4 regions of the Lysinibacillus sp. DFXJR4 genome follow, and region 3 is predicted to be linked to each of the others. Evidence: riboswitches for the same ligand, from Rfam matches in the RefSeq annotation. Region 3 holds a riboswitch; each other region holds the start of a gene.

Region 1 (7,986 bases), on a different contig from region 3:
GCTTACGTCATTGACAAGTAAAATATTTTTCATTGTTTTAATGACAGGTACTCCGCCTGCCGTTGTCGCCTCGTAGCCTACAAAAACACCATTTGCTTTCGCAAGATCCTGTAGCTCTAAGCCTTTTTTAGCGAACATTACCTTGTTAGCAGTGATGACATGACATTTATGTTCAACTGCACGCTTTAAATACGTAAATGCTGGCTCCTCATTCACGATTGCCTCAAACACAACCTGCATGCCCGGTTCAGCTAATACATCGTCCATACTAGTAGTCATCAAATGTGCTGTGCCTGGTACGCGTTCACGGCTAGCATCTGTCACTAAAATTTTTGCTACTTCTAACTCAATGCCTAATTTATGTCTAAGCTCTTCTCGCTTTTCGTTTAATATATGGTAAATCCCTTGACCTACCGTCCCAAATCCTAAAATCGCTGCCTTTATAGTTGCCATTCCTGTTATTCCCTCCAACTTACATTCCGCAGTTTCATTATATTTAAGCGTTAGCTTCATCCGTACTAATTCTGAATTGTGCACACGCCCCGTAAAGTAACTTGTATAAATATTTGATATTTCACTCTCAGTTATGAATAAATTTGTCTTATGGAGATAAACTGACAAGCACACAAATTCAAATAATTCAAAATTTAACTTAAAGAAAATTGTAACGCAAATACATACATTGCACAAGAAAAATCTTTCTAGGAAGGACATTTGTTTTCCCTAGACGTGCAGAAGAAATCGGTTTCATTCCCTTTATTATACGTTTTTTAAGATGTTCTATAATCTATGAACAATTATTGACGATTTTTTTATAAAAGGATCGTCTTTCTTCTATTATATATGTATGTTACAACATCTATAAAAATTGTTCTTTTGATAGATAATTATAAAATTATTAAAAAAACAGCTTACTCCCTTTTTTTGTTAATTAAAAAGCTCATTCCCTGTAGCAGCAGAGAATGAGCTCAAATATATGAGGGAGGATTAACTAGCTTTTATTAACAACTGATAACGATATTGTGTAATTGCTTGCTGAACAAGTTCTATCTCATCTCGTGTAAAATTTGGTATAGCATACGTACGTTCAACTAGTTGAAATGTGCCATATTTTAAATAGAACTCTGTTGCAGGTAGAGGAATATGACTTGCTCCATATTTTTCATATGCCTCAAAAACTTCTTTTACTGTATAGCCTTCCTCTTTTGCATAAACGTTCTCCTCAAAAGCAGAATGTCCAAAAATTTGTTGCCATTTACGTTCAACTGATGCCAGTATGTTTTGAATGGACATGTTGTTCACAAACACATGACCTTCATTTAGTTCATAAATAAGATAAGATGCAATGTTTTGTGCACTATAAACATTTCCCATTTCAAACACTCCTTTAACATCAGTTTTTTAGTGAAAGTAGCTGCTGGCTTGGCAGCTACTCCTATATATTTCAAAAGTGGGGGAGCACTTATGAAAACGAATGGAATCAAAGTATCATTTGGAGCACCGAATCAGGCAAAAATCGGTGCCGAAAATTAGTTCTAGGTTGGTAGCCTTTCGAACGTTTAACTTATACCCTAGTATATAGCATGGTTTTATTTAAGTCAATAATACTTATAAAATTACTTGGTATTACTTATGAAAAATTTCTGATAACTTATCGAATGAGATAAGCGCTTGATGTAGCAAAGTTTTACGCATTACCAAATGAGGCTTATCGAATGAGAAAATACGTAAACGCCACAACATTAGCCTATGTTTTATGCTTCAACCTTTTGTTGTGAAGCTGTTACTTGCTCAATAGCTTGTTCTAAATCTGCAATAATATCCTCTACTGCCTCTAAACCGATTGATAAGCGAATGAGCGACTCGGTTACACCAGTTTGAATTAGCTCTTCAGCTGATAGTTGCTGATGTGTAGTAGAAGCTGGGTGAATTATTAATGATTTAGCATCCCCTACATTAGCTACATGGGAGAATAATTTCACACTATCTATTAATTTACGCCCTGCTTCACGTCCACCTTTAATGCCAAATGTAAGCACAGAACCGAAGCCATTTCTTAAATATTTTTTAGCCAAATCATGTGTAGGGAAATCTTCTAAGCCATTATAATTTACATATTCCACAGATGGGTGGTTTTGTAAATATTCGGCTACTGCTAAAGCATTTTCATTATGTTTAGGGATACGCAAATGAAGCGTTTCTAAACCTTGTAAAAAATTAAAGGCTGCATCAGCACTTAATGTTGGTCCAAAGTCACGTAGTAATTGCACACGCAGTTTTGTAGCAAATGCAGCCGCTGCTGTGTCAATGCCATATCGTAAACCGTGATAGGAAGCATCTGGCTCAGTAAATCCTGGGAAACGACCACGAGTCCAATCAAATTTCCCTGCATCAACTACAACGCCACCTAAAGTAGTTCCATGTCCACCAATCCATTTTGTTGCGGAGTGAACGACAATATCGGCACCGAAATCAATTGGTGTAGAGCCATAAGGTGAAGCAAAAGTGCTATCAATAATTAATGGTAAGCCGCTTTCATGTGCAATGTTAGCCACTGCTTCAATGTCTAGTACTTTTAAACTTGGGTTACCGTAAATTTCAGCGAATACCGCTTTTGTTTTATCAGTGATGGCTGCTTTGAAATTCTCAGGATTTGTTTCATCTACGAAAATCGTTTTAATACCATAGTTTGGTAGTGTATTGGCAAATAAGTTATAGGTACCACCATATAAAGAGCTAGCGGCAACAATTTCATCCCCTGCTCCTGCAAGATTTAAAATTGAAAATGCGATAGCTGCTGCACCAGATGAAAGTGCCACTGCTGCTGTACCGCCTTCTAATAAAGCGACGCGTTTTTCAAAAACATCTACAGTTGGGTTCGTAATACGTGTGTAAATATTGCCAGCTTCCTCTAGGGCAAAAAGACGTTGCGCATGAGCAGTGTCTTTAAAAACAAAAGCCGTTGAGCGATATACAGGTACGGTGCGAGATCCTGTTACTGGGTCTGGCTCTTGGCCACCATGTAACAGCAATGTTTCTGGTTTAAAATTTGTCATTTTGTACCTCCAAATGGTTATTTTTTTACGATGGTACCGGAGATGAGGAGGATTTTTTAGTAGAAAACAAAAACCCCCTTCAGCTAAGAAGAGGGTTGCAGTTGCAAGTTTTCCTCCCCTTATCTGCCAGATCCAAGTAAGAATCTGTAGGAATTAGCACCTTAGCAAGTTCGTCACTTACTGGTTGCCGGGCATCATAGGGCCTATCCCTCCGCCGCTCTTGATAAGAGTATTGAGATTCAATTTCCATCGTTGTTACACAGTATAAACATAGACATTTTTTCTGTCAACACTAAAATTTTATTTTTTCCGAAACTTCAGTCTGCTTCTTTACGTAATATGAACGCATACACTATTTTAATATTTATTTAGAAAGGAGGATTTTTGTGATTAAAACCATCATTTTATTTATTATTGTTGGTTATATTATTGGCTGTCTTCATGGCTCTAAAGTGGCACAGTTTTTATCTGGGGTAGATTTAAAAAAGACTGGCCATGGGAATGCAGGTGCATCCAATGCAACCCTTTCCCTTGGATGGAAATACGGAGTACTAGTAGCGCTTATTGATATTGGTAAAGGTGTATTAGCAATTATCGGTGCACATTTCTTTCTTGCAGATGCAGCACAATACACAGAGGTACAAGTTTGGCTCTTCACCTATCTCATAGCAGCTGGTGTCATTCTAGGTCATAATTTCCCATTCCATATGGGCTTTAACGGGGGTAAAGGTACAGCCTCCATCATAGGGATATTGCTTGCTGTTGATTGGAAAATTGGTTTATTTGCACTTATTTTATTTGTTATTTTATCTTTTGCAACGAACTATTTAATCGTTGGTGTTTTAGAGTTTTATCTTGTTTTTTGTACAGCAACTTTTTTATGGATTCCTGGGATGGGTCCAACGATCATTGCTTTGCTACTTTTTGGAATAGCTATCATTTTGCATATTGAAAATATTAAACGATTAGTCAAAGGAACAGAGCCTAAAGTAACTTCAGCTTTTAAGAAAAAGAAATAATATTTTTTTGGATGTTTTTGTCTTTTCTATGACCATATATTTTCTCTTTATTTACTATTAATGCTGTAAAAACAAAGTATTTTACATACTGATTTTTTCTCCAATAAATAGACAAATTATTTTCTTAATAAAACATTTTACTGACCGATGTTATAGACAATAATCGTCATATTTATCGTAGAAAGGATGAGAAAATATGTCTACACTTCAACAAGCAGGCGAAAAACGTAATTTAAAGCCACTTTGGATTGCTTTAGCCTTTGCTTCATTAATCATCATTATTTTTTTACCTAATAACGGCGATTTACCTGTTGCGGGTCAACGAGCCTTAGCGATCTTAGCTTTCGCAGTCATCCTTTGGGTAACAGAGGCAGTTTCATATCCCGTCAGCTCTGCCATGATTATTGCACTGGTAACCGTTTTACTAGGACTGGCTCCGTCAATAGACGATCCAACAGCAGAATTAGGAACAGCAGGTGCTCTAAAATTAGCATTAAGCGGGTTTAGTAATTCTGCAGTCGCCCTGGTAGCCGCAGCTCTATTTTTAGCAGCAGCAATGCAAATCACCAACTTACATAAACGACTCGCCCTATGGATACTTTCACTTGTAGGGACTAAAACAAAAGCAATTGTTTTTGGTGCCATTTTAGTATCTATAGCACTCGCATTTTTTGTTCCTTCTGCTACAGCACGTGCTGGCGCAGTAGTTCCAATACTACTTGGAATGGTTGCTGCATTTGGTTTGCCGCGTGATAGCCGACTTGCTGCGTTACTTGTCATTACCTCCGTACAGGCCGTCTCCATTTGGAATATTGGGATTAAGACAGCAGCTGCTCAAAATATGGTCGCTTTAAATTTTATTCAAGAACAATTTAATGTGGATATTTCATGGGGTGCCTGGTTACTCTACGCTGCCCCCTTTTCGATTATCATGTCTATAGCTTTATTTTTCATTATGATTTCTCTGATTAAGCCTGAGACTAGTAACATAGAAGGCGGTAAAGAGGTAATCAAAAAGCAGCTTGCAGAACTAGGCCCATTAAAAGCGCCTGAAATCCGTTTAATCATCACGTCAATGATTTTATTATTTTTCTGGGCAACTGAAGGCAAGCTACACCCATTCGACACAACAACAGTCACAATTATTGCTATCGCTATTCTATTAATGCCGAAAATCGGTGTTTATACATGGAAGGAAGTGGAGCCTCATATTCCTTGGGGAACCATTATCGTTTTTGCGGTAGGTATTATGCTAGGCACAGTATTATTGAATACGAAAGGTGCATCATGGTTATCTGACAAAGTGTTTGGTTCACTTGGTCTAGATACTATGCCGATTCTAGCAACAATTGCATTGGTTACACTATTTAATATTCTTATTCACTTAGGTTTTGCCAGTGCGACAAGCTTAGCATCAGCGCTTGTACCTGTGTTTATCGTTTTGGCCTCCACATTAACGGCTAACGTTGACCAAGTTGGTTTCGTTATCGTACAGCAATTTGTGATTAGCTTTGGCTTCCTTTTACCAATTAGCGCACCGCAAAATATGCTTGCTTATGGTACAGGAGCGTTTACAACAAAGGATTTCTTGAAATCTGGTATTCCATTAACCATTATTGGTTTCATCCTAGTACTTCTATTCTCTGCAACTTATTGGAAATGGATTGGATTATTGTAAATAGATAGGGCCCCCTAAGTATTTTAATAGGTATCTGGATAAGACAGGTGAGCGGTTCTTTGAGGGACCCGAGCTGTTCTTCGAGGGACCCGAGCTGTTCTTTGAGGGACCCGAGCTGTTCTTTGAGGGACCCGAGCAATTCTGGGGGGCGCCTGAGCAAGTTCTCTGGGGGACCCGAGCAATTCTGAAGGGCACCTGAGGAGTTCTCTGGGGGACCCGAGCAATTCTGGAGGGCACCCGAGCAGTTCTGGAGGGCACCCGAGCAGTTCTGGAGGGCAACCGAGCAGTTCTGGAGGGCAACCGAGCAGTTCTGGAGGGCAACCGAGCAGTTCTGGAGGGCAACCGAGCAGTTCTCTGGGGGACCCGAGCAATTCTGGAGGCACCTGAGCTGTTCTTCGAGGGACCCGAGAAATTTTTTGAGGTACCTGAGCCATTCTCTAAGCGACTTGATCAGTTCTCTGGGTCAACCCATACAGTTCTTTTGGGTACCATAATTAACACAAAAGCCTTGAAGGAATCATTAACTGTCCTACAAGGCTTTTATAAATCTATTCTATTATTTTGATAATGCTGCTTCCTTCATAGTACCACATTTTGCATAATTCACATGCCATGAAAGCGCTTTCTCTAGATCGTGGGGAGTATGGTGTCCACCTGTTGCTTCATTAGCATCATTAAAATACTTCCATAATTGATCACGGTATTCAGGATGTGCACAGTTATCAATAATTAGTGCGACCCGCTCTTTTGGTGCCAGTCCACGTAAATCAGCAACCCCCTGCTCTGTCACGATTACATCAACATCATGCTCTGTATGATCCACATGTGATACCATCGGAACGATACTTGAGATATTTCCACCTTTTGCATAAGATTTTGTAACAAAAATACCTAATCGTGCATTACGTGCAAAATCACCAGAACCCCCGATACCATTCATCATTTTTGTGCCTGAAACATGGGTTGAATTCACATTCCCGTAAATATCAACTTCCAGCGCTGTATTCACTGAAATTAGCCCGAGTCGGCGAATAATTTCTGGCTGATTGGAAATTTCCTGTGGGCGTAATACTAGTTTGTCAGCATATTTATCAAAATTACCGTAAACTCGGTTTCCAACTTCCTCTGACAGGGTAATAGAAGTAGCAGATGCAAAGCTTACTTTTCCGGCATCCATTAATTCGAATACAGCATCCTGTAGCACCTCCGAATAGACCTCTAAATTTTCAAACTCAGAGTCTTTGAAGCCCAATAATACAGCATTTGCCACGGAGCCTACTCCTGACTGGATTGGACGTAAACTCGTCGTTAAACGGCCTACTTTAATTTCATCACGAAGGAAGTTTAATAAATGCTTGGCCATAATATCTGTTTCTTCATCAGCTGGAACTATTGTTGATGGCGCATCTAAAATGTCTGAAACTACAATACCCTTTACCTTCTCTAAATCTAGTGGAATACCAATTGTGCCAAGTCTATCTGAAGCCTTTTGCAATAGAATTGGATCACGTTTTCCTTGTGGTCCTGGAACAAAAATATCATGTACTCCCTCTAATGCATCTAGCTGAGCCACATTCAACTCGATAATTACTTGATCGGCCTCTTGTACAAAAATCGGAGAATTACCAACTGAAGTTGTAGGAATTAGTAAGCCATCTTCTGTAATAGCAGCCGCTTCAATAATCGCAAAATCAATAGGACCTATAATGCCCTGACGTACCAATTCTGCATTATGTGAAAGATGCGCATCGACAAACATAATTTCACCGCTGTTGATTTTATTACGAATTCCCGCGTCCGCCTGAAAAGGGCCACGTTTACGAATAACGCCAGCTTCAGCTAAGTATTGGTCAACTTCTGGGCCTAATGATGCACCTGTATATACATCTACCTGAAAGCTCTCTTTTTTAGCTTTTTCAACAAGTGCAAGTGGCACAACTTTAACATCACCAGCACGTGTAAAACCACTCATCCCAAGTACCATACCATCCTTAATCCAAGATGCTGCTTCTTCTGCTGTGACAACCTTGCTTCGCAGCTGTTCATTACGAAGCTTTTTCGCTAACTTTTCTTCCATTGCTTATTCCTCCATCCCACTTTACTTTTGTTCAACTAGATTACTTGGTAGATATTCCGTTGCCATTTCTAAACATTAGAAGTTTAACCAAATAAACCGTCGCATAAATAATATTATACTATTTAGAATTTTTAATCTATACCAAAGAAAATATTT
Region 2 (7,986 bases), on a different contig from region 3:
GCAGAAAAATATGTAGTGTAAATAAATCAAACAGCCCAGCTATCTGTAGTAGATAGCTGGGCTGTTTGTGGGTGAGAAGGGTAGATTTGCAAAAGTAACTGATAGAAACATTAAAGTGAAGGATAGAATTAAGAAAGTGACGGATAGAATTAAGAAAGTGACGGATAGAATTAAGAAAGAAATGGATAGACTGTAGTAGAAGCCTGGGGATTGGTGTGAGAGCAACTGAGAATTGTTTCATTTTGGTTTGTATGGTTATGATGGTATACTACAGAAAATAAGGAAGACACAGAAAATCAGTGTCCTCAAAAAGAAAGTAGAGGAGCCTTTCGATGACGATTCAATTTATCCAATATCCAAAATGTACAACTTGTAAGAAAGCTCAAAAATGGCTAAATGACAACGATATAACTTATGAAGAGGTACACATTGTAGAACAGCCACCTTCAAAGGACGAATTAACAAAGTTATGGCAAGCAAGTGGACTACCTCTTAAAAAGTTTTTTAATACGTCTGGCATGAAGTATCGAGAGCTTGGTTTGAAGGATAAACTTGCCGATATGACTGAGGAGGAGCAGCTTGAGCTACTTGCTTCTGATGGTATGTTAATCAAACGTCCAATCGTTACTGATGGAAAAAAAGTAACGTTAGGGTTTAAAGAATCTGATTTTGAGCAAGCTTGGAAATAGCCGTAATTATCCTTGTTTTTATAGGAGAAGTATGGCACACTGAAAGTGAATATATTACATATTTATGGAGGGGTTTTTTGCATGAGCACACCTAAAGACTTACGATACTCTGAAGAACATGAATGGGTAAAAGTAGAAGATGGAAAAGTACGTATCGGTATTACACACTTCGCACAATCTGAATTAGGAGATATCGTTTTCGTTGAGCTTCCACAAGTTGGCGATGAGATCAAAACAGATGATCCATTCGGTAGCGTAGAATCAGTAAAAACTGTTTCTGAATTATATGCGCCAATCTCAGGTACTGTAGTTGAAGTAAATGCAGATTTAGAAGATAGCCCGGAATTCGTTAATGAATCACCATATGAAAAAGCTTGGATGATCGTTGTTGAGCCTGCTGATGCATCAGAAGTAGAAAAGCTTATGACAGCAGAGCAATACGAAGAAATGGTCGCTGAATAAGACAAGCCCTAATAGAAAAACGTCGGCATTCACCGACGTTTTTTATTATCTTCATGGCTGGGGAGATAGTCGCTTCCAATGGGTGTCTAACATTACCATCGTTGACACTTAATTGATATAATGACTATAAGGAAAAGGGATATGTCTAATGGGGGTGGCGTGATGTTCGAGGGAAAATGCTTAATTGTTGAAGGCCGTTCGGATAAACTTCAAATTGAACCTATTTTAAGTGAAGATGTCACAATACTTTGTACGAATGGTACAATTGGTGTGCATCAATTAGAAGTGCTGCTTGATCCATATGAGGGCTGTGAGCTTTATACATTTTTTGATGCAGATCCATCAGGGGATAAGCTACGGGCATTAATGGACAGACATTATCCAGAGGCAGAGCATTTACGTACAATGCCAACGTATAAAGAAGTTGAGACAACTCCGAGAAAGGTATTAGCCATGATATTGTTGCGAGCACATTTCTCAATCCATAATCAATATATTTTGTAAGGTTGCGTGAAAAAATGGAAGAATGGTCAAAAGAGCAGTGGGTCGCGGCTGTCCAGTCGGGGAAAAAATCTGCCTTTTATTTATATACACCTATGTGTGGTACATGTGCAGTTGCATCAAAAATGATGATGATCGTTGAGCAGTTACTGCCAAAGCTTCAAATCGGCAAAGCAAATTTAAATTTTGTTGAAGAGATTGCCTTAGATTACGAAATCGAAAGTGTACCATGTTTACTCGTCTGTGATGGCGGAAAAGTGACAGAAAAAGTCTATGCTTTTCAATCCGTACCGTTTTTATACGAATTGTTAAAAAAATCAATTGACTGAAGTTTGCTAGCGTGGTAAAGTAACAAATATATTACTAAAACATTGAATATATCGAACTCTTATGAAGAGTGGCGGAGGGAAGTGCCCTATGAAGCCCGGCAACCATCACAACGTGAAAAGGTGCCAAATCACCCAAAGATTTATCTTTGAAAGATGAGAGAACGGTTGAGCGTATAAATACGTGACCCCTTCTACTTGTCTGTGAGTGAAGGGGTTTTCTATATGAGAAAAGGAGTATTCGCTATGATCCAGCTTCAAAATATTACGAAGAAATACAAAACCGCAAATGGCGAATTAATAGCAGTCAAAGACGTAAACCTTTCCATAAATAAAGGTGAAATATTTGGCATTATCGGCTATAGTGGTGCTGGTAAAAGTACAATGATTCGTTTATTGAACGGTTTAGAAAAGCCAACATCTGGTACGGTGATGGTTAACAATCAAGAGTTTTCATCTATTAAGGGACAAAAGCTTAGAGATGCAAGACAAAAGGTAAGTATGATTTTCCAGCACTTTAATCTACTATGGTCTAGAACCGTTGCTGAAAATATCGCTTTTCCACTAGAAATCGCAGGTGTTTCAAAGGCTCAGCGTGATGCACGTGTGAAGGAATTGATTACTCTTGTTGGTTTAGATGGACGTGATCAGGCGTATCCATCACAACTATCAGGCGGTCAAAAGCAGCGTGTCGGCATTGCTCGAGCACTTGCTAATAATCCAGAGGTTTTATTATGTGATGAGGCAACCTCAGCACTTGACCCAGAGACTACCGATGCAATCCTGGATTTACTTGTAGATATTAACGAGCGTTTAGGATTAACTATTGTGTTAATCACACATGAAATGCACGTTATCCGTAAAATCTGCCATCGTGTAGCAGTAATGGAGGCTGGCGAAATAGTAGAACGTGGTGAGGTATTACAAGTATTCCAGGCACCTCAAGCTGCTATTACGAAAAAATTTGTATCACAGATTACAGATACGAAGGAAACGCAGGAGACGGTTGCACAAATAAAAGCAAATTATCCAACTGGACAACTTGTTAAGCTAATTTTTGTGGGAGAAAAAACAGAGCAGCCCGTTATTTCACACCTCGTCAAGCACTTTGATGTAGAAGTTAGTATTGTGCACGGTAATATCTCTCAAACAAAAAATGGTGCTTACGGTACACTTATTGTGCAAATTGATGGAACCGAGTCAAATGTGGCTGATGCACTAGGTTACTTAAATACAGTTGAAGTACAAACGGAGGTGATTGCAAATGCTAACTAATCTCTTTCCGAATGTCGACTGGGAGCGAATGTGGGCAGCTACCTATGAAACACTGTATATGACAGCTATTTCAACCGTAGTAACATTCATCCTTGGCTTATTAATTGGAATCGTATTATTTTTAACAAGTCCCCATCAACTATGGGCTAATAAAATTGTGAATTTCTTAACAGGTTCACTCGTAAATATTTTCCGTTCGATTCCATTTATCGTGTTAATTATTTTATTAATTCCATTTACAAAATTCTTGCTTGGCACAATCCGTGGAGCCAATGCTGCATTACCAGCACTAATTATTGGAGCTGCCCCATTCTATGCACGTATGGTATTGATTGCATTACGTGAAATTGATAGAGGGGTAATCGAGGCAGCTCGGTCAATGGGTGCTAAAACATCTACTATTATATGGAAAGTGTTAATTCCAGAATCATTACCTGCGCTTATTTCAGGTATTACTGTAACAGCTGTAGCGCTTGTTGGTTATACAGCAATGGCTGGAATTATTGGAGCAGGCGGGTTAGGAAACTTAGCCTTCTTGGATGGCTTCCAGCGTAATCGCTCAGATGTGACATTAATGGCAACTATTCTAATCTTAGTAGTCGTATTTATTATTCAATGGATAGGCGATATGATTACAGCTAAAACAGATAAACGTTAAAGGTTATTTCGGTTTTCTGCCGTTAACATACTTTGAACAAAATAAAAGGGAGTGTAATAAAATGAAGAAGCTATTAGCAGGATTATTCTTATCAGTATTAGTGCTAGCTTTAGCGGCTTGCGGTGCTGGTAAAAAAGACGATGCAAGCTCAGGTGCATCAACAGAAGATAAAACAGATAGTAAAGAAAATGTGACATTAACTGTAGGTGCCTCTAATACACCACACGCAGTAATTTTAGAAAAAGCAAAACCGATTTTAGCAAAAGAAGGTATTGATCTTAAAATTGAAACGTATACAGATTATGTATTACCAAACCAAGATTTAGCATCAAAAGACCTTGATGCTAACTATTTCCAACATATTCCTTACTTAGAGCTTCAAATTAAAGATAATGGCTATGATTTCGTCAATGCTGGTGGCGTTCACATTGAGCCAATCGGCATCTACTCTAAAAAATATAAATCACTTGACGAGCTACCAAAGGGTGCAACAATTTTACTTTCTAGCTCAGTTGCAGACCACGGGCGTATGCTTTCATTATTAGAAGCAAAAGGCCTAATTAAACTTAAAGATGGTATCGATAAAACAGCAGCAGAAATCAAGGATATCGCAGAAAACCCTAAAAACTTTAAATTCGATGCTAATACAGCACCTGAAATGCTTGTACAAATGTACGAAAATAATGAAGGTGATGCAGTACTAATTAACTCTAACTTTGCAATCGATAATGGCTTAAACCCTGTGAATGATTCAATTGCTCTTGAAGATAAAGAGTCTCCATATGTGAATATTATTGCTGTTCGTGCTGGAGATGAAACAAAGAAAGAAATTAAAAAATTATTAGAAGTCCTAAATTCGAAGGAAATTCAAGACTTCATCCTTGAAGAATGGAAAGGTTCAGTTGTACCAGTTCAATAATTTATTGTAATAAAATAAACTGTTAAATAGTACAAACCAAGGTTTGTACTATTTTTTTGTAAAAATTGAGTTAGGTTAAACAGGTATTTAAGAAAAAAACCCTACTTTATGAAGAAAAATTATAAAATGAAATATATCCCTATTTATAAAAATTTTCGATATGGTATAACTAGTTTGTAGAAAGGAGTTGTGTAAAATTATTAATAGTCGAAGTTTTAAGTTAGTGATCATATGCATTTTATTTATGTCACTTAATAGTACAATTATACAGGCGGATAATATTACAGAAGATGAACGTTCTACATGGATTTGGAATCCGTGGATACTTGTAGATAACGAAATTAATACCTTGGAGTTTTTAGAAACTAAACAAATAAACAAGGTTTATTTACAAATTGATTATGAAATATCTAAAAAAGTTTATCAAAGCTTTATTGAAAAGGCTACAGCTAAAGACATCCAGATATACGCACTAGCTGGAGAAAGCTATTGGATTACCGAGAATGGAATTGAATATCAAAATCAACTTATGGATTGGTTAGAGCACTATCAACATGAAGCAACAGATGTACAACGTTTTTTAGGGATACATTTAGATATTGAGCCCTATGATACAACTCTTTGGACTACAAAACAAACAACTGCGATTCAGACCTATCAACAATTAGTTGTGCAAGCAAAAAAGAAAGCACAGTCGTTCAATTTACCACTACAATTAGATATACCCTTTTGGTATGATGAGATTTCATACGACACTAAATATGGTAATGGTATTTTATCTGAATGGTTAATTGACCATTCGGATGGTGTGACGATAATGGCATATCGAGATAATTCACAGGAAATTATAAAAATCGCGAAAAATGAAATCGAATATGCCAAACAAATGAATAAAAAAGTTGTTGTAGGTGTTGAGACTTTGGAGTCAAAAGAGGGAGACTCTGTTAGCTTCTCAGAAGAAGGAGAAGCATATATGAATCGGCAGTTGAGCAAAGTTCAAAAATATTTTTCTAAAAAAACGAGCTTTAAAGGTATTGCAATCCACCATCTGGAAAGTTGGATGGAGATGCGACCATAGGCGAGAAGCCATTCAAATGACTTAGAAAACCTGTAAGTAGCAAAAAGGGCATTTTCCCATTTTCCCCCATTGTCATCATAAAGTAAAGAATCTGCAAATTTTCTCCGTTTTATATGAGAAAACAGCAGATTTTTTCTATTTGTATTCCTGCATTGAATCTTCATCTTGTTTAGAATTTGTTCAGTTCATATTGTTATATTCTTATAAAAGGATTTGAATATGATATACTGTGAAACATTTATGAAGTTTCTAACAACATTGTGTAAAAAAATTCCTACATTTATCTTATTTCTCGAAAATGTATGTTAAAATAGAAAAATAATCCAATATGAAGTGGGATAGTTATCCATTTTTATCTTCTTTTGGTAGATGTTTTTTTCTTTGAAAGTATAACATCAGCCGTAAAATAACTCGTACCTCTTAAACCACGAAGTTTCTATTAATAGTTACACTCATGCACGATAAACGCCCAAATAAGTATGTACATTTTGATTACCTATGTGTATTACAACTTTACATGGAGTAGCAAGTAAGATAATCTAGTACAGTTGATTTAGCTGGATTTTGATTGCCTAAACATTCATGCTTGTATAGAGAAGTAGTTAATAAGCAAAAGTGCACATATTTAACAACATATTAATAGGTAATATAATGAAAAAATACTGAATAATAGCTATTTCCTACGATAATTCCACAGTGCAAACAAATATCATATTGAAAAATATTAGAGGAGCATAGGATGGACACTTTAATTAAAACGACACAAAAAGTGGATATATTGAAAGAAAATGATATTTCCCCATTTTTTGATGTGTTAAAGGCAAATATTATTCGTTCACATATGGAATTAACAGTTATTTTTTTAAAAGCAACTGTATCGAATTCCCAGAAAAATAGTATGATTGAAGATTTAGAAGAACAAATTGCTCATTTTCTTGTATCCGAAGTTCGAAATACCGATATGCTTTTTAGGTTAGAGGGAAGTTTACGGTGGGGAATTTTGTTAACACAAAATGGTGAGGAGGAGGGAAATGCGTTTTTAAATCGAATTTTTCAACTCGTAAAAAGTAAGGATTCCCCTTTTAAAATTGATTTAGCTTTTACATTGCAGGGAATCATTGCAGAGGTTAAAAATGATCAAGTAATGTTTGAGGATCTAATTGGTAAACAATTTGATGTTTTTAGTCAACTAACAGAACCTTGGGAAATTGAAAAAGTAACGAGTTTTAAGACGCAGCCAATTGAAAGAGTGAAAGTTAGTATTTTAGAGGAAAATGTTATCTTTGGCGAAGTATTAGAATTAACAGTTCAAAAAATGGTAGTGGATCATTTTCAACTAGAAACAAAAGTTTTTTCAGATGGACATGAATTTTTACAGTCGGATTGGTATTTATCTGGACATACGCATATTGTCATTATGAATGATATTTTGCCCCGTAAAAATGGTCTCAATGTCTTGCATACATTAAGGCAAATGGCTAATCAAAAGAAGTTTATTATTTATATGATGACTAATAGGAAGTCTCAGGGAGATATGATCTATGCATACGAAAGTGGCGTTGATGAGTATTTAATTAAGCCATTTGATTTAAATCTATTTCAAGCACAATTAAAACGAACATTTGCGAGGTTATGATTATGATTGAATTATCGATTCAATTATTATTATATATTATTGCTATTCTTTTATTATTTTGTGGTGTAGTAATGATTTATTTAATCTATCAGAGAAGGTACGAAGAAAGAAAGAAGCATGTGATGGAAAAGTATATACAAAATACAAAAATTCTTTGGCAGGAATACTTTCTAGAGGACGACCGATTTACTGTTACGCTAATTCCTAAAAATAAAATTCAAATATTAGCGGTAGAACACATATTTTTATCGTATTTAAGAAATATATCCAATCCAATTATTCAACAAAAGATCTATACTTTTGCACAGATGTATTTAAAGGAATATTACCAAAATGAATTAAAATCCAGAAACTGGAGTAAGAAAATGAATGCAATGTATCGCATTGCTGATTTCCGTATAAAAGAGCTTATCAGTACTTGTGAAGTATCCATTAAACGCAA
Region 3 (7,986 bases):
CCATGTAATGCTTCCTGTTAATAATGCTGACGAAATCAAAGCTGTAAGAACACTATATGTTCGCCAAATAAGTATCGTTGACCAATCGAAAGCACAGCACAGTATACCAAGGGCAATCGTAGCGATCAGGAAAATAACTGTTACGATTATTCTCTTTTTTGTCATTGGCTGCCGCTCATTCGTTTTCATTCTGCGTAATCCTAAGAGAAATAGCAAAACGGCCAATAGGCAAAGAATAATTGTGATAGACGACAAAACGATATCCAAAAGCTGTGTGCCGCTTATTTCATATGACTGAGTTAGATTGCCATCTAATATATCTTTAACTTTTAGTACCAAGCTTCTATTGATATTTGCGCCATTGGTCAGCAAGCAGATGGCTATTCGTTCATTTAGCAGTATGACCATTTCAGTTCCGAAATTGGGATTGCCCCCTGGGTGCTCTATAATCGTTTGGTCGGCGTTTACCGACCAGCCTGCCGCATAATACATATCGTTGACAGCCGAAACAGACATATCACCCCTATGTGATTTTTCGATAACCGTGTGAAATATTTCGGGTATGTCCTGCACGATACCCATCTGTATGCCCATCCAACGCGCCATATCTTTTGTATTAGAAATGATGTAGGCTGCGGGTTTATTCCCAGCATAATCCGGAGCATTAAATGGAGTTGTCATAAAAAAGGAAGAACGGTAGCCCTGCGCCAACTGTCCAGTGGCTTGAGCATCTTCTTTATAAACATACGTCTGATGAAGACCTAACGGCTGAAATACCTGTTCCCTCATAAAGTCTTCATAGCTTTGTTGCGACACCATCTCAATAACCAAACCCAATATGTCATAATTAACGGTTCCATAGGTATACTGTTCACCGGGAGGAAACGCCAATTCAGCATCCACGAGCATTTCCACAGTCTTTTGCAACATATCCGATGTATTGCCTTGTGGAATATTTTGAGTATGCCTAATATTTGTTAGACCACTGGTATGGTGAAGAAAGTTATTTAGTGTAAGGCTTTGCATATCAACAGGTTTCCCTTGATACTTTAACGTAAACCAAGGTAAATATTTTTGGACAGGGTCAGTCATTGAGAGCAGCCCTTGCTCTTCCAACAGCATAATACCCATACCGGTAAAAGCTTTACTAACCGAGGCTAACTCATAGAGTGTATTTTCACTTGCAGACAACCCCTTTTCACGGTCTGCATACCCTGAAGAAAAGTAGAGCACTTCATCATCAGCAAGTATTGAGATTGACATTCCCGGCACACCTGATATACGACTGGCATCATCTAGCAACGCTTGTATTGCCGCAGATTTCGAATCTGACAACGCATAACTTTGTGTTGCGAATCCTGAGAATAATATAAATATCGTTAATACAAAAACAATAATCTTTTTCATAAATCCTCCTTTTTGAAAAGTTATAAGGGAATAATATAAAAACCTACTTTTGCAACTGCTAGACTAAATTTTCATTTATCTTTCTATTCACCTATATAATATCAAGTAATTGTGAAGAGTTACACTTAAATTAAACAACTTTAAAGAGCCTTGCTACGTAGAATGTAGTAAGGCTCTTAGCTTTTATTAATCAAAATTCAATAACTTTATTATCATTATACATTCATGGCATTTTTCATGTTTATTAATGAGCAAAGTAATCATATGCATTTTTTGTTAATAATGTTATGGTCACAATGATGAATAAAACCCGTACAAAACCGCTACCTTTTTTAATGGCTACACGTGAACCCACCATTGCACCAGCAATTTGAGCGATACCCATTATGAATCCATAGGCAAAATGAACATGTCCTAAGTAGATGAACATTAAAAGACCAGCACAGTTACTTGCTAAATTTAAAAACTTTGCATTACCTGCTGCCTTTAAAAAGTCAAAGCCAACAAGTAAAAAACTAAAGATTAAGAATGATCCTGTACCTGGGCCGAGAAATCCATCATAGAAGCCAATACTAAATAGCAAAAACATAAATAAAACCAAGTGCAAAGGCGATAATGTTTTGACAGCGGATACAGAGCCCCAATCCTTTTTAAAAATTGTATAAACGGCTACTCCTGCAAGCATTATGAGCATGATTGGTTTGAGTAGAGAGGGATTGATTAAATGCACAGTCCATGCGCCAAACAATGACCCTACAAAGGCTAGTGGAAAGTATTTTAAAACAGAACGAATGTCTAGCTGTCCTGAACGATAAAAGGAAATTGTAGAGGTTAATGAACCCATGGTACCTGCTAGCTTATTGGTTGCAACCGCTGCTGCAGGATTTAAACCCGCAAACAACAGAGCAGGTAATGAGATTAAGCCTCCTCCGCCAACTACTGAGTCTACAAAAGCAGCGAGAAACCCAAACGCGATCAATAAAATTACTACATTTACATCTATTTCAAAAAACATGTTGACACCTCATTACATAGTTACTACTGAAATAGTAACTAATTTTCGTTTCTCTGTAAAGATATTTTTTTCATTGGCTTCTATTCGTTAAATTATTCTATAATAAAGGAAATGGAGGGATTGGATGGATGAATTAATCGCCCAATTAAAAGAGCTAGGATTTACAGAATATGAAGCAAAGGCCTATACAGCACTTGTACAAAAGAGCCATATTAGTGCTTATCAGGTCAGCAAAAATTCTGGTATTCCTCGAGCAAGAATTTATGACATTCTGGATGTACTCGTTGAAAAAGGATTAGTGCTAAAAGAGGAAGCTGTTGATCAAACAACCTATTGTTCCATTCCTGTTGAGATGTTTCTGCAGCAAATACAGCAGCGTTGGGAATCGAATTTTACGTCTATTAGTGATCAATTAGAAAAATTAGAATCTAAGGAGCAGGAAGCGGAGCCTAAAGTGTTAATGCTAAAAGGCAGGCAGACCATTATTAATTATTGTCAGTCCTTATTAAAAAAAGCTGAGAAAAAAGTACTTCTTTCTATGTGGGAAGAGATGTATGAAGCCTTACGAGAGGATATTTATGAGGTGGCTGAACAGGTCGCTGTACATGGTATTACGCTATACGTGGATGAGCCTGTGTCATCCATTGATAGGCATCGAATGACCTATTATACAAAAAAATCTTCCACTCCCCATTGGTTTATCTTGTCTATCGATGGGCAAGAGATGATTTATGGACATTCTCCTTCAAATCTTGAAACCGCTTTTATTACAAATGATCCGGTTCACATCTATTTATTAGAAGATTATATTTGGCATGACGTCCTTATTAATCGTCTACTAAGACGAGATGATCATGAGCTTGAGGAATGGATTACGAAAGAACGAAAGGCATTTTTTGTAGAGTAAAAAATAAAGAATCTGCTTGCCTAATACTTAAGAGGCAAGCAGATTCTTTTTTAATAAAATACTTTATCAACATTATATTTAGAACGGAAAACATTAATGGCATATGTTTCGTAAATTTCACGTTCCATCGGATCTTCGATTTCATATACCTCAATTTTGAAAATTTCTTGACGATGATTTTTCATAGGGGATACATTGTCTTCAAAATGCTTTTTTATACGTTGACGAATTTTACGTGCTTTACCGACAAATAAAAGCTCATTTTTCTCATTGTAAAATAAGAAAATACCACCTTTGTCTCGTGTGATTTTATGGAAGTCAATAAATCCGTGGTATGGTGTAATGGGTACATCACCAGGCTTTACATCCTGCTCACGCTGGCGAATGACTGTATCTGGTTTCGGAAATTCAATTTTAATCAAGCTAGTTCACGTTCCTCTCTGTTACTAAAGGTATATGTTAACATAATTACAGCATGTTTACCATAAAATTTCATATGTTGCTATGATAATTAGTGTTCATCAAACTTGAGCTGAACATGCATTGTAATGACGAAATATTCTATGTTTTATTGATATTCTTAATTGTTCATGTTACAATTCATTTTAATTAAATAATCTTATCAAGAGAAGCTGAGGGATTTGGCCCGATGACGCTTCAGCAACCTCTAACAAATGTTAGAAAGGTGCTAATTCCAGCAAAGGGTTTTTCCTTTGAGAGATAAGAGTGAACGTGGTAAAGTCCTTCTCATTCTATCTCGCATGGAATGAGGGGGATTTTTTAATTTCATAAAAGTGTCATTGTAATCATTACGATTAACACTTTTATAAATAAAAGAGAGGGGAATGCAAGATGCCAATTAATATTCCAAAGAACTTACCAGCTGGAGAACATTTACGAGAGGAAAAAATCTTCGTGATGGAAGAGGATCGTGCGAAAACACAACAAATTCGTCCATTAAATATATTAATTTTAAACTTAATGCCTGAGAAAGAGAAGACAGAGCTGCAGTTACTGCGCTTACTCGGGAATACGCCACTGCAGGTCAATATTACATTTTTAAATACAGCAACACATGAATCAAAAAATGTTAGTAAATCACATTTACAGCTTTTTTACACAACTTTCCAACAAATTCGTCATCGCCGCTTTGATGGCATGATTATTACGGGAGCGCCTGTAGAGAAAATGGCTTTTGAAGAGGTGAATTACTGGCAGGAAATCTCACAAATTATGGATTGGTCTAAGAAAAACGTTACATCGATTCTACATATATGTTGGGGGGCACAGGCTGCTTTATATCATCATTATGGGATCGGGAAGGTTGAACTTCCAGCAAAATGCTCAGGGGTTTACTCGCATGTCATTACAGATTTAACAGTGGACTTAGTGCGTGGCTTTAGTGATTTATTTACAGCACCACATTCTCGTTATACATCTGTTTCAATCGATGAAGTACGCAATCACCCTGATTTACGTTTACTGTCCTATTCAGAGGAAGCTGGTGTATTTATTGTGCAGTCCAAGGATAATAAAAACATTATGATTACAGGTCATCTTGAATATGACGCGACAACCTTAGCAGATGAATACGGACGAGATGTTGCGAAAGGGTTAGACATTGCTGTCCCGGTGAACTATTTCCCGAATGACGACCCAACAAATGAGCCCATTAATACATGGCGTGCCCACACCCATTTGTTATTCTCAAACTGGTTGAATTATTATGTTTATCAGGAAACACCATATGAATGGGATTTCGTTGATGAAATTGAATATCATATTTAATTTTGAAGCGAAATAAATGATCAAATGATGACCTGTTAGTTTCAAGGTCATCATTTTTAATGTTCACTTGTATCTTGATCGGATTTTCCATTATCTTCATTTTTAGTCTGTGGTTCACTGGCTTTTTCTAGTTTATTTTCATTTTGTGCCTCATCTTTAGAGTCGCTCTGTTTATTACTATTCTTGTTTTTAGTCTCACTATCTTGCTGCGCCTGATTATTGTTATTTGTTTGAATTTCATTGCTATTTTCACCTTGTGAATTCCCGTCTATTTTGCGGATTTTCGCAATGATCAGCAACGTTAACGGTAAAATAACGGTAAATATCGCAGAAAATATAGGCCAAATTTCATTATTGTAGACATTGGAATGAACAATATTAGGATGAATAATTTGAGAAAGACCAATCATTAATAAACCGAATGGTAAAATAAGTGGACGATGATCCTTTATCTTACATAACTGCGCTACACCAATGACTGATGCGTAAAAATACATAAAAGTCCGAATATAAATGGATACAATCCACATACCAGCCATAATAATTTCAATACGCTGTAAAAAGTTCCCGATTGAAATTCTTTGCGCCAATGCATAGCTAGGGAAAGTACGGGAGGCGGTATTAGCAGGACCTAATACAAGAATACATAAGGTAATTAGAATAATTAAGACAATTCCACCGATAAGTGTTCCTATGTAAAATCCCTTTTGTGCAGATTTTTGGACATTTACGACAGATGGGAAAAGCATTAGCAGTACAACTAGTGGGAAAGAAAAAATACTCATAAATCGAATAATACTATACAATAAGAATTTTTTAGGTGTTTCCAAAATTGGTTGTACATTATCAAAACTAATTTGAGGTGTAATACAAACTGCAAAGACGATAAAAATCAGGATAAAAAAGGGAAATAAAATCTCTGCAGAGCGAGCAAATACTTCGATGCCAAGAAAAGCAGCATATACAATGATGATGCTAAATAACAATGCAAATGCCATCGTAGGTGTTTCCGGCATCACTTCTGTTTTCATGAAAATGCCAATAAAATATAATAGTTCACCTGAGGAAAGAAAGGTAAGAAGTATAAAGCCAACCGCTGTAAATTTCCCTAAAAAGCGACCTAGTATTTTTTCATTTGCCTCAATGAATGTGAGGGAAGGTGTGCGTTTTCCTAAAGAAATATAAAGCTTCACTAACAGAAAGCTGATTGCGACTCCAATGATTGCTGCAATCCATGCATCTTGCTTTGCAGCATTTGCTATAGTGGCAGGAATAATTAATATGGCAGTTCCAATAGAAAAGAGAAGGGTAATGATCATAAATTGCCTTGAACTAATGATTTCTTTTTCCATTATGAGCAACCCCCTTCTTTTTTATTTTGTAAGTGAAACAATTAGATCTCTGATGGGCGAAAAAATAAATGTGATAAAGTCAAGTGGACTTGGAATCTTAAGCTTTAATGCAATGCCAATATTTATTGCAGTAGCAAATAATAAAATAATTGAAAAAGTTATAATCGTTTTCGTTTCTTTCTTTTTCTTTAATTGTGGGATAAAAGCAAAGGCAATTATAGACGAAATAACTAGTATAAAAAGCGTCATTATCAAGGCCTATTCCTCCTTTTTGGATTTATGCAATAATGAATTTTGCAAGGTTCCTAATCCCTGTGTATTTACATGAACCTCAACCTTAATAGGAAGTTCAGGGAAAATTGTATCCCAGTCTTTTTTTATTTTTTTCCACTGTTTTGCATCTGATCGATGGAGTACTTCGCTGAAACCGAAAACATCTACTTGATAATTTTGCTGAACGGTTCTGATTGTATTTTCAACCTGTTGTTTAATAATTTCCTCCGTTTTTTTATTTATATATTTAATGGATTTATTGTTAGAAAGCTTCATATTACATTCAACTTCTCCAACATTTTGTTCCACGTCAATATGCACATTGATCTGAGGAGAGCCCTTTTTAAAATTACCTTTTACTTTGCTAGTTGATTTGGTAATTTCGGTTGACAGAGTACCTCCTTTTTTACAAGCAATAATTTCAATGGTACTCTCTATTTTGTCATTGATAAAGCTAAGGCCTCTGCTTTCATCTTCTGTTAAAAGTCCGATATATCTATCTTTTTTAAAGACGGCTAATCCAGCATATTTTAAAAGTACAGGGGTTTTCACTTTTTTTACATTTGTCTGATCCATACCTAATTTTGGATCACCATGTATTTCAATAGCTGAAAGGGTTGCACTTTTTTCATTGTTGTTTAAAGTATTCACTAAATCATCGATATTGATGGAAATGGTGGAGCCCCAAACTTTTTCTGACACTCTCAGAGAATTTAGCATTTTGTTGGCTGGTACTTTTTCAATCGGTGTCAACACATTTAAAACATCCTTAGCAGATGCCTGATGAGAGAGGATGACATCAAAATCATTTCGAAATTCATGGTCTCTGGAAATTAAATCTAGTGCTTCATTTATTCCCTCTTTCGCTAATTCCTCACCGATAACAACAATCCTAAGATGAGAAAAATAGGGTTTCCTAGCTGCTAAAACCGTCATTTTTCGAATAGCTTCAAAAATGGTTTCTCCTTTTGCGTGATAGGTAATCACGGGAGTTCGTCCAGTAGAAGGCTGTCTAGTAGAAATTTCACTAGGATCTACTACTTGAATCGATAATTCGAATTCATCATCGACCTTATCAATGCCGAACGCTAGGACAATTGCTAATTCATTTAGTTCACGCTTACTCCAGCAACCACTTAGTAGTAAAGGGAGGATGAGAAGGAAACAAATTAAGCTGAATTTTGACATGTACCATTCCTCGTTTATACATTAGATTTATTTCTTTTTTTCGTATCCAAATACTT
Region 4 (7,986 bases), on a different contig from region 3:
TTGTGCTGGTACAAATAAAACCTTTGCTCCCTCTAATGCATGGGCACGAAGCCATTCAGGGAAACGGATATCATAGCAAATTACCCCCGCTGCCTCTATATCTCCAAGCGTAAAGCGATTCATCTCATTGCCTGCCTCTAAATATAAATGCTCGTCCATTAAACGGAAGAGATGCACCTTGCTATATTCACCTACTAGCTCACCATTTTTATCAAACGTATACATTGTATTGTAAAATTTATCGCCCTTTTTTGTTGCAACAGAGCCGCCCACAATATGTACACTAAGTTCCTTTGCCAAACTTGCTAAAAAGGCTTTCGTACGCACCCCATCTTCATCCGCTAGCTCTGGTAAACGCTCAAGTGCATAGCCTGTATTCCACATTTCTGGTAATACAATAATTTCTGCACCTTGATTTGCCGTTTCTCGAATCTTCTCCTCAGCTCGGGCAAAATTTTCATCTACTTTGCCAAAGCCTACATTCAATTGAATACAGCCAATTTTCATCCCATTTCCTCCTTTAGATATTTTTAAGTTTGTTTTCGCTTTTACACATTCCATTATACAATATTTAATTCTAGACTAATTTAAATTAATCCAGTTAGTTAATCATTCGATGTTGCCGCTTTGTTGTAAGAGTAGTAACTTCAATTGGTGCCGTATCTCGTATCGTACCATCGTAACTTATGATTTGGTCGCCTATGGTTTTCAGAGACTTTCAAAGCCTTTGCCAATAAAGGGTCTAGACAAGTAGTAAAAAAAGTAATAGTATTTGCATCATATTCTTTAATAATAATTATTATATTCTGAAAAAGGTGAATGTGCATGGAATTCTCAAAAAAAATACAGCAACTCCCAACTCAGTTTTTTGCAGCACTTGTGCAAAAAGTAAATGCAGCCTTGGCAGAGGGGCGCGACGTAATTAATCTTGGGCAGGGAAATCCTGATCAACCTACCCCTCCACATATTATTAAGGCTCTACAGGAGGCAGCCGAAAATCCTCTTAATCATAAATATCCACCATTTCGTGGCATTGCTGAATTACGCCAAGCTGCGGCAGATTTCTACAAACGTGAATACAATGTAGACATTAATCCTGACACAGAGGTGGCTATTCTTGGTGGTACAAAAATTGGTCTTGTTGAACTACCTTTAGCAATATTAAATCCTGGCGATACAATGCTATTACCCGATCCTGGCTATCCTGACTACTTATCAGGTGTCGTATTAGGAGATGTAAATTTTGAGGTACTGCCACTTTTTGCAGAAAATAGCTTCCTCCCTGATTACGCAGCTTTACCTGATAATATAAAAGAAAAGGCGAAACTTCTGTATTTGAATTACCCTAATAACCCGACTGGTGGTACAGCAACAATTGAATTTTTCGAGGAAACCGTTCGCTTTGCAAAAGAGCATAATATCATCGTTTCACATGATTTTGCCTATGGGGCAATTGGATTTGATGGAAAAAAACCTGTTAGCTTCCTACAGGCAGATGGTGCTAAAGATGTTGGAATAGAAATGTACACTCTATCCAAAACATACAATATGGCAGGCTGGCGCATTGGCTTTGCAGTTGGGAATGCTGATATTATTGCTGCTATCAATTTAATACAAGACCATCTATTTTGTAGTCAATTCCCTGCTGTACAACAAGCAGCGGCGATTGCACTCTCAGCATCACAGGAATGTGCAAATGAGCTCAGAGCTACTTATGAACGTCGACGCAATGTCCTAATTGAGGAGGCTCAGCGTATTGGCTGGCACGTAACTGCACCTAAGGGCTCCTTTTTTGCATGGCTCCCTGTTCCAGTAGGCTATACAAGTGAACAATTTGCAGATCTCTTACTCGACAAAGCAGATATTGCTGTAGCAGCAGGAAATGGCTTTGGGCAATATGGCGAGGGCTATGTCCGTGTTGGCTTACTTGTAAGCGAAGAACGTTTACGTGAAGCTATAAATCGAATCGAACAATTAAATTTATTTATATAAACAAATTCAATAAAAACTGTTCTACAGCAATGCCATAGAACAGTTTTTTCATTTCTCAATCTTTCTTGGACTCTGTAAGTCTTTTTCTAAGGGATAAAATTGAATATGTCCTGTTTCATCATCAAATTTGCGTATATGCTGAACGTCCTGTACCTCTGCCAAAACGATATCGGCCGTAATCACAATATTTCCGCCCTTTATCAAATGTCCTCCTGATACTTGACCCCATTGATCACTCATTGATCCATGAAGATGCGTCTCATATTCTCCATCACGTTTACACACAACACCAGCACCTTGAATAAATTCAAGTGGTCCCTCTTTTTTTATCACTTCACTGAAACGGACATTGATTTTAGAGATCTCATCTGGTACTAAATAAACAAAACTACTATTTTGCAAACTACCAATACAACTAACAATGGTAGCTGACTCAATATCGTTCTCTTGACAGATAGCCTCTATTCCCTCGATCATATCAGTCCCCATTAAAATACGAGCACTAATGACTTTTCCAAATGCTCCAACTCCATAATTTACTCTTATAGACATCTCTACACCTCTTTTTGCTACTTTATTTTCTGTGGCTTTATCTTGATTTAGTGGACAATAAATACCCACTAAATACAATAAAAAATCAAAATATTTATTGACTAATAATAACCTATAATTTATATTAGTTCTATCGGATTTATAAAAATACTATATATCTCTTATCAAGAGTAGCTGAGGGACTGGCCCTATGAAGCTCGGCAACCTCCTTTTTAAAGGAAGGTGCTAAATCCTGCAAACGATCATCGTTTGATAGATAAGAGAGGACGTTTTTTCATGAGCCTCTCTTAGTTTATAAGAGAGTTTTTTTATTTTTAAAAATCGATAAAACAAACTTTGGAGGTCATTTTCATGAAGAAACGAAACAAATTTTTATTAGGCTTAGCAGGTCTTACATTAGCAGCAGCGTTAGTAGGTTGCGGTACAAAAGAAGATAGTAAAGAAGACCAAGGTAAGGCTATTGATGAAAATAAGATCGTAGTAGGTGTTACTTCTGGTCCACATGAACAAATTGCAGAGGTTGCGGCAAAAGTGGCAAAGGAAAAAGGCCTGGAAGTAGAGCTTAAATCCTTCTCTGATTATGTTTTACCTAATACCTCGTTAGCTGAAGGTGATCTTGATGCAAATAGCTATCAGCACGAGCCTTTCTTAGATACTTTTAATAAAGATCACGATACAGACTTAGTACCAGTTGGAAAAACTATTCTGAATCCAATGGGTGTTTACTCTGAAAAATATAAATCTTTTGATGAAATACCAGACGGAGCAACATTTGGTTTACCAAACGATCCGACAAACGGTGCCCGTGCATTATTTGTTCTGCAAGAGGCTGGCTATATTAAATTAAAAGAAGGTGCTGGGCTAACAGCGTCTATCCGAGATGTTGAAGAAAACAAGAAAAATTTAAAATTCATAGAGTTAGAGGCTGCCCAAATTCCAAAACAACTTAGTGAGGTTGATGTAGCAGCTATTAATACAAACTTTGCGCTGGAGGCTGGCATTAATCCTAAAAAAGATTCTATCCTTTTAGAATCTACTGACTCTCCTTATGTAAACTATATTGTAGTACGTGCTGAAAATGAGAATGATCCAACGATTAAAAAATTTGTTGAAGCTTATCAATCTGATGAAGTACGCAAATTTATTGAAGATGAATTTAAGGGTTCTGTAATTGCAAGCTGGTAAGTAGCCAAAAAATAAAACAGGGTTTTCCCCATCTTCCACTGATTAAATCAGGCTTATACCGCTGTTAGATTCCTTATCAGCATTATTTGTTCTTGAAGAGGGAATTTTCCAGCCCATTAAGCAGGATAAAATAAGAATCTGCGAGACTCCTTTGGGAAAGCGAGCAGATTCTTGCTTTTTAGAAAGGAGACATCCAGATGATTCGATTAGAAAATATATCTAAAGAATTTAAAACAAAGAAAGGTATTGTCAGAGCAGTTGATGGGATTAACCTTCATGTTAAAAAAGGTGAAATTCATGGGGTTATTGGCTATAGTGGTGCAGGTAAAAGCACACTTATTCGCTGTGTTAACCTATTGGAACGTCCAACTACAGGAAAAGTCTGGATCAACAATGTGGATATTACTTCCCTTTCCCTTAATGATCTTCGTAAAACCCGTCAAAAAATCGGGATGATTTTCCAGCATTTTAATCTCTTAAAAACTGCGACCGTTTATAACAATATTGCTATCCCATTAAAGCTACTTGGCTATAACGATACCGAAGTGAAAAATCGTGTGGCGAAATATGCTGAAATTGTTGGCTTAACAGAAAAATTAGAGAGCTTTCCAAGTCAGCTTTCAGGTGGTCAAAAACAACGTGTTGCTATTGCACGTGCGTTGGCACAAGAACCAGAAATCTTACTAAGTGATGAAGCGACTAGTGCACTTGATCCAGAAACAACAGAAGCCATTCTCGAGCTTTTATTGAAAATTAATCGTGAGCTAGGCATTACTATTTTACTCATTACGCATGAAATGAATGTCATACAAAAAATCTGCGATGATGTATCTGTTCTTGAGGCAGGGAAAGTTGTGGAGTATGGTTCAGCTATTGATCTTTTTGCGAAGCCACAGCATCCAACAACGAGAAAGTTCTTGAGCACGATTTCACAGCGTAATCTATCCCCTTCCCTTATTCAGCAGCTCAATGTTTCAGGGAGTGTTATTCGTCTAACATTTCTCGGCGAAAGTACTGGAAAACCGTTATTGGCAGAGGTCAGCAAAGTTTACGATGTTCAGCCAAATATTTTAACTGCCAATATTATTGAATTAAAAAACGGCATTGTCGGAAATATTGTCGTTCATTTAAATGGTGAAGCACAAATTGTACAAAAGGCATTAACGTATTTCACCGAAAATGGAGTAGCCGTAGAAGAATTAGGAGGCGAACAAAATGAATAGTATTCAAAGCTTCTTTACAGATTGGTCCGATGTTATTGGGAAATCAATTATTGAAACCTTCCAAATGGTCGGAATTTCTTTATTCTTTTCCGTTGTCATTGGGATTCCGTTAGGGCTCTTAATTGTTTTAACACGTCCTGGTCAATCTTTCGAAAATAAATTTCTTTATCAATTTTTCAATTTATTCATTAATATAATTCGCTCCGTTCCATTTATCATTTTACTCTTCTTTATTTTACCGTTTACAAAGCTAATTGTTGGGACAACGATTGGTGTGAAAGGTGTCATTGTACCACTTGTTGTTTATACAGCACCTTACATCGCACGACTGATGGAGACAGCACTTTTAGAAGTGGACCCAGGTGTTGTAGAGGCTTATACAGCAATGGGCATTAAACGCCGTCATATCATCTGGAATGTTTTATTACGCGAGGCTCGCCCTTCTATTATTTTAGGCTTAACCATTGCCACAATTGGTCTTATTGGAGCAACGGCAATGGCAGGTATGGTTGGTGCAGGTGGTTTAGGTGATCTTGCATACCGTTATGGTCATTTACGCTATGAGGTCGATGTTATGTATGCGACTGTATTTATTTTAATCATCCTTGTTCAGAGTATTCAATCTATTGGCAATCGATTTGCAGCAAAACTTAAGAAGGATTAAGGAGGAGCACTGTGACAAATGAAATTTATGTAGAGAAAAATGGTTATATAGCAACTTTAGTGATTAATCGTCCTGAGAAACGTAACTCTTTATCAAGGGCAATGTTTCAGGCTATTTTGAATGAGCTTTATTATTTAAGCTCTGACCCTTCGATTAAACTTTTAATTGTCCGCGGTGTAAATGAAGTTGCTTTTTCTTCGGGGGCAGATATTAGTGAGTTTTTAGATATTCGTTATGCTGCTGACAACGCGAAAGTATATAATGATTTAGCATTAAAGGCAATTGATGCACTCTATAAATTTCCGCACCCAACCATAGCTATGATACAGGGCTTAGCGATTGGCGGTGGCTTAGAGTTAGCAAACGCCTGCGATTTTAGAATTGCTACACCCAAAAGTAAATTAGGTATCACTGCAGCAAACATCGGAATTGTCTATAATCTTGAAAGTACCAAGCGTCTTATCAATATTGTTGGAGTTGCTAAGGCAAAGGAAATTTTATACACAGCAAACATTTTTACTGCTGAAGAAGGAAAGCGCATTGGCTTGATTACTGCCCTACATGAGCCAGAGGATATTGAAAATGCCACATTGCAATTCGCTGAGCATCTCTTAAGTAAATCATCTGTCGCCAATGCAGGCATAAAAAAAATTATTCAAGCTATTGTAGATGGAGAAAATGAAGAAAATGATGTGTTAGCTCAAATCATTCTCGACTCCTTTAGCTCAGAAGATTATAACGAAGGCATACAGGCATTTTTAAACAAAAGAAAGCCCATTTTTAATAAATAAGTGAGGTAGTGACGATGACAAATACAACTAATGGAGACCTTCTATTAAAAAATATAACTGCCCAAGCTCCCTTCCCTATTTGTTTTGCTGATTTAGAGAAGGCTGTAGCGGAAAAAATGGAAGCTGGACCTTTTGGTTACATACGCTCTGGTGCAGGAGGCGAACAAACATTGCGCAATAATCGTGCTGCTTTTGAAAAGTATTCCATTGTGCCCCGCTTTTTAAATGATGTTTCCAATGTTGACACTTCGATAAAGCTTTTCGGAAAAACATATCCAACACCCTTTTTATTTGCACCTGTTGGCATGAATAAAATGGTGCATGATGATGGAGAGCTTGCAGTTGTTCGCGCTGCTCAACAATTAAAAATACCCTATATACAAAGTACAGTTTCTAGCTTTGCACTTGAAGAGGTTGCACAAGCTGCACCTACGGCTACAAAATGGTTTCAGTTATATTGGTCTACCAACGAGGAAATTGCTTATAGTATGGCCGCTCGAGCAGAGACTGCTGGCTTTGAAGCAATCGTTCTTACAGTCGACACAGTTATGCTTGGCTGGCGTGAAGAGGATGTACGCAACCAATTTTCGCCTTTAAAGCTAGGCTATGCAAGAGGAAACTATATCAATGATCCTGTTTTTATGGCTTCCCTGCCAGATGAATCATTTGAATCCTACGTCCAGGGTGTGTTGCAAAATGTTTTCCATCCTACCTTAAGTTGGGAAAATGTACGTGAATTAAAGCGCCGATCTAATCTCCCTATTTTATTAAAAGGTATTTTACATCCTGAAGACGCAAAGCTAGCTATAGAAAATGGTATCGATGGTATTATTGTTTCAAATCATGGGGGGCGCCAACTGGATGGTGTAGTAGGATCACTTGATGCGCTTCCTGCGATTGTCAAAGCGGTAAATGGACAAATTCCAATCATTTTAGATAGTGGCGTGTATCGTGGCATGGATGCCCTAAAAGCACTTTCTTTAGGGGCAGATGCAGTAGCCATTGGTCGTCCTTTTGTCTATGGGCTGGCGTTAGCTGGACAGCAGGGAGTGGAAAAAGTCATGACGAATCTATACGATGAATTGAAAGTTTCCATTGCTTTAGCAGGCGCAACCTCCCTTCCAGCCCTACGAAATATTACTTTAGTGAAAAAAGATGGAGTCGATGAAAAATGAATCAAGCATTGCAAGGCTTAAAAGTTGTTGATCTATCACAGGTGCTTGCTGGTCCATACTGCACAATGGTATTAGCAGATATGGGGGCTGAAGTCATTAAAATTGAGAAGTATCCCAATGGAGACGACACACGTACAATGGGTCCCTTTATTAATGAAGAAAGCCATATGTATATGATGGTTAATCGTAATAAAAAAGGTGTTTGTTTGAACTTAAAAACACCTGAGGGATTAGAACTATTTAAAGAGCTTATCCAATCGGTAGATGTGCTTGTGGAAAATTATCGGCCTGGCGTCACAAAAAAATTAGGGATAGATTATGCAACACTAAAAGATATGAATCCTGGCCTTATTTATTGCTCTATTTCAGGTTATGGTCAAACAGGTCCTTATAGTCAAAAAGGC

Evidence for each region. A riboswitch is a leader RNA that binds a small molecule or an ion and turns the genes downstream of it on or off. The one in region 3 is predicted to bind S-adenosylmethionine.
Region 1: it holds a riboswitch for S-adenosylmethionine, as region 3 does, so the genes downstream of both, AC2CGN_RS12335 (O-acetylhomoserine aminocarboxypropyltransferase/cysteine synthase family protein) here and metA (homoserine O-acetyltransferase MetA) in region 3, are expected to answer to the same signal.
Region 2: it holds a riboswitch for S-adenosylmethionine, as region 3 does, so the genes downstream of both, AC2CGN_RS17160 (methionine ABC transporter ATP-binding protein) here and metA (homoserine O-acetyltransferase MetA) in region 3, are expected to answer to the same signal.
Region 4: it holds a riboswitch for S-adenosylmethionine, as region 3 does, so the genes downstream of both, AC2CGN_RS11965 (MetQ/NlpA family ABC transporter substrate-binding protein) here and metA (homoserine O-acetyltransferase MetA) in region 3, are expected to answer to the same signal.

The regions. Positions count from the first base shown of each region.
Region 1 covers NZ_JBXUNW010000004.1:199,997-207,982, forward strand. Annotated here, with positions in the region: gene AC2CGN_RS12325 (homoserine dehydrogenase) at 1-453, opposite strand, end outside; gene AC2CGN_RS12330 (hypothetical protein) at 988-1,374, opposite strand; gene AC2CGN_RS12335 (O-acetylhomoserine aminocarboxypropyltransferase/cysteine synthase family protein) at 1,755-3,056, opposite strand; SAM riboswitch class I at 3,173-3,286, opposite strand; gene AC2CGN_RS12340 (glycerol-3-phosphate acyltransferase) at 3,443-4,075, shown strand; gene AC2CGN_RS12345 (DASS family sodium-coupled anion symporter) at 4,272-5,753, shown strand; gene scpC (succinyl-CoA:acetate CoA-transferase ScpC) at 6,310-7,830, opposite strand.
Region 2 covers NZ_JBXUNW010000009.1:92,980-100,965, reverse strand. Annotated here, with positions in the region: gene AC2CGN_RS17185 (acyl-CoA dehydrogenase family protein) at 1-21, shown strand, start outside; gene AC2CGN_RS17180 (arsenate reductase family protein) at 333-689, shown strand; gene gcvH (glycine cleavage system protein GcvH) at 771-1,151, shown strand; gene AC2CGN_RS17170 (toprim domain-containing protein) at 1,314-1,655, shown strand; gene AC2CGN_RS17165 (thioredoxin family protein) at 1,670-1,981, shown strand; SAM riboswitch class I at 2,038-2,141, shown strand; gene AC2CGN_RS17160 (methionine ABC transporter ATP-binding protein) at 2,225-3,253, shown strand; gene AC2CGN_RS17155 (methionine ABC transporter permease) at 3,243-3,911, shown strand; gene AC2CGN_RS17150 (MetQ/NlpA family ABC transporter substrate-binding protein) at 3,973-4,830, shown strand; gene AC2CGN_RS17145 (amidase) at 5,075-5,908, shown strand; gene AC2CGN_RS17140 (response regulator) at 6,648-7,544, shown strand; gene AC2CGN_RS17135 (HEAT repeat domain-containing protein) at 7,547-7,986, shown strand, end outside.
Region 3 covers NZ_JBXUNW010000012.1:41,299-49,284, reverse strand. Annotated here, with positions in the region: gene AC2CGN_RS18975 (serine hydrolase domain-containing protein) at 1-1,407, opposite strand, end outside; gene AC2CGN_RS18970 (TSUP family transporter) at 1,652-2,422, opposite strand; gene AC2CGN_RS18965 (TrmB family transcriptional regulator) at 2,547-3,329, shown strand; gene AC2CGN_RS18960 (nucleotide excision repair endonuclease) at 3,380-3,751, opposite strand; SAM riboswitch class I at 3,946-4,056, shown strand; gene metA (homoserine O-acetyltransferase MetA) at 4,182-5,117, shown strand; gene AC2CGN_RS18950 (GerAB/ArcD/ProY family transporter) at 5,174-6,469, opposite strand; gene AC2CGN_RS18945 (hypothetical protein) at 6,491-6,718, opposite strand; gene AC2CGN_RS18940 (Ger(x)C family spore germination protein) at 6,728-7,930, opposite strand; gene AC2CGN_RS18935 (spore germination protein) at 7,945-7,986, opposite strand, start outside.
Region 4 covers NZ_JBXUNW010000004.1:109,745-117,730, forward strand. Annotated here, with positions in the region: gene AC2CGN_RS11950 (carbon-nitrogen family hydrolase) at 1-507, opposite strand, end outside; gene AC2CGN_RS11955 (aminotransferase class I/II-fold pyridoxal phosphate-dependent enzyme) at 826-1,992, shown strand; gene AC2CGN_RS11960 (PPC domain-containing DNA-binding protein) at 2,041-2,544, opposite strand; SAM riboswitch class I at 2,703-2,807, shown strand; gene AC2CGN_RS11965 (MetQ/NlpA family ABC transporter substrate-binding protein) at 2,896-3,729, shown strand; gene AC2CGN_RS11970 (methionine ABC transporter ATP-binding protein) at 3,927-4,952, shown strand; gene AC2CGN_RS11975 (methionine ABC transporter permease) at 4,945-5,616, shown strand; gene AC2CGN_RS11980 (enoyl-CoA hydratase/isomerase family protein) at 5,628-6,407, shown strand; gene AC2CGN_RS11985 (alpha-hydroxy acid oxidase) at 6,422-7,582, shown strand; gene AC2CGN_RS11990 (CaiB/BaiF CoA transferase family protein) at 7,579-7,986, shown strand, end outside.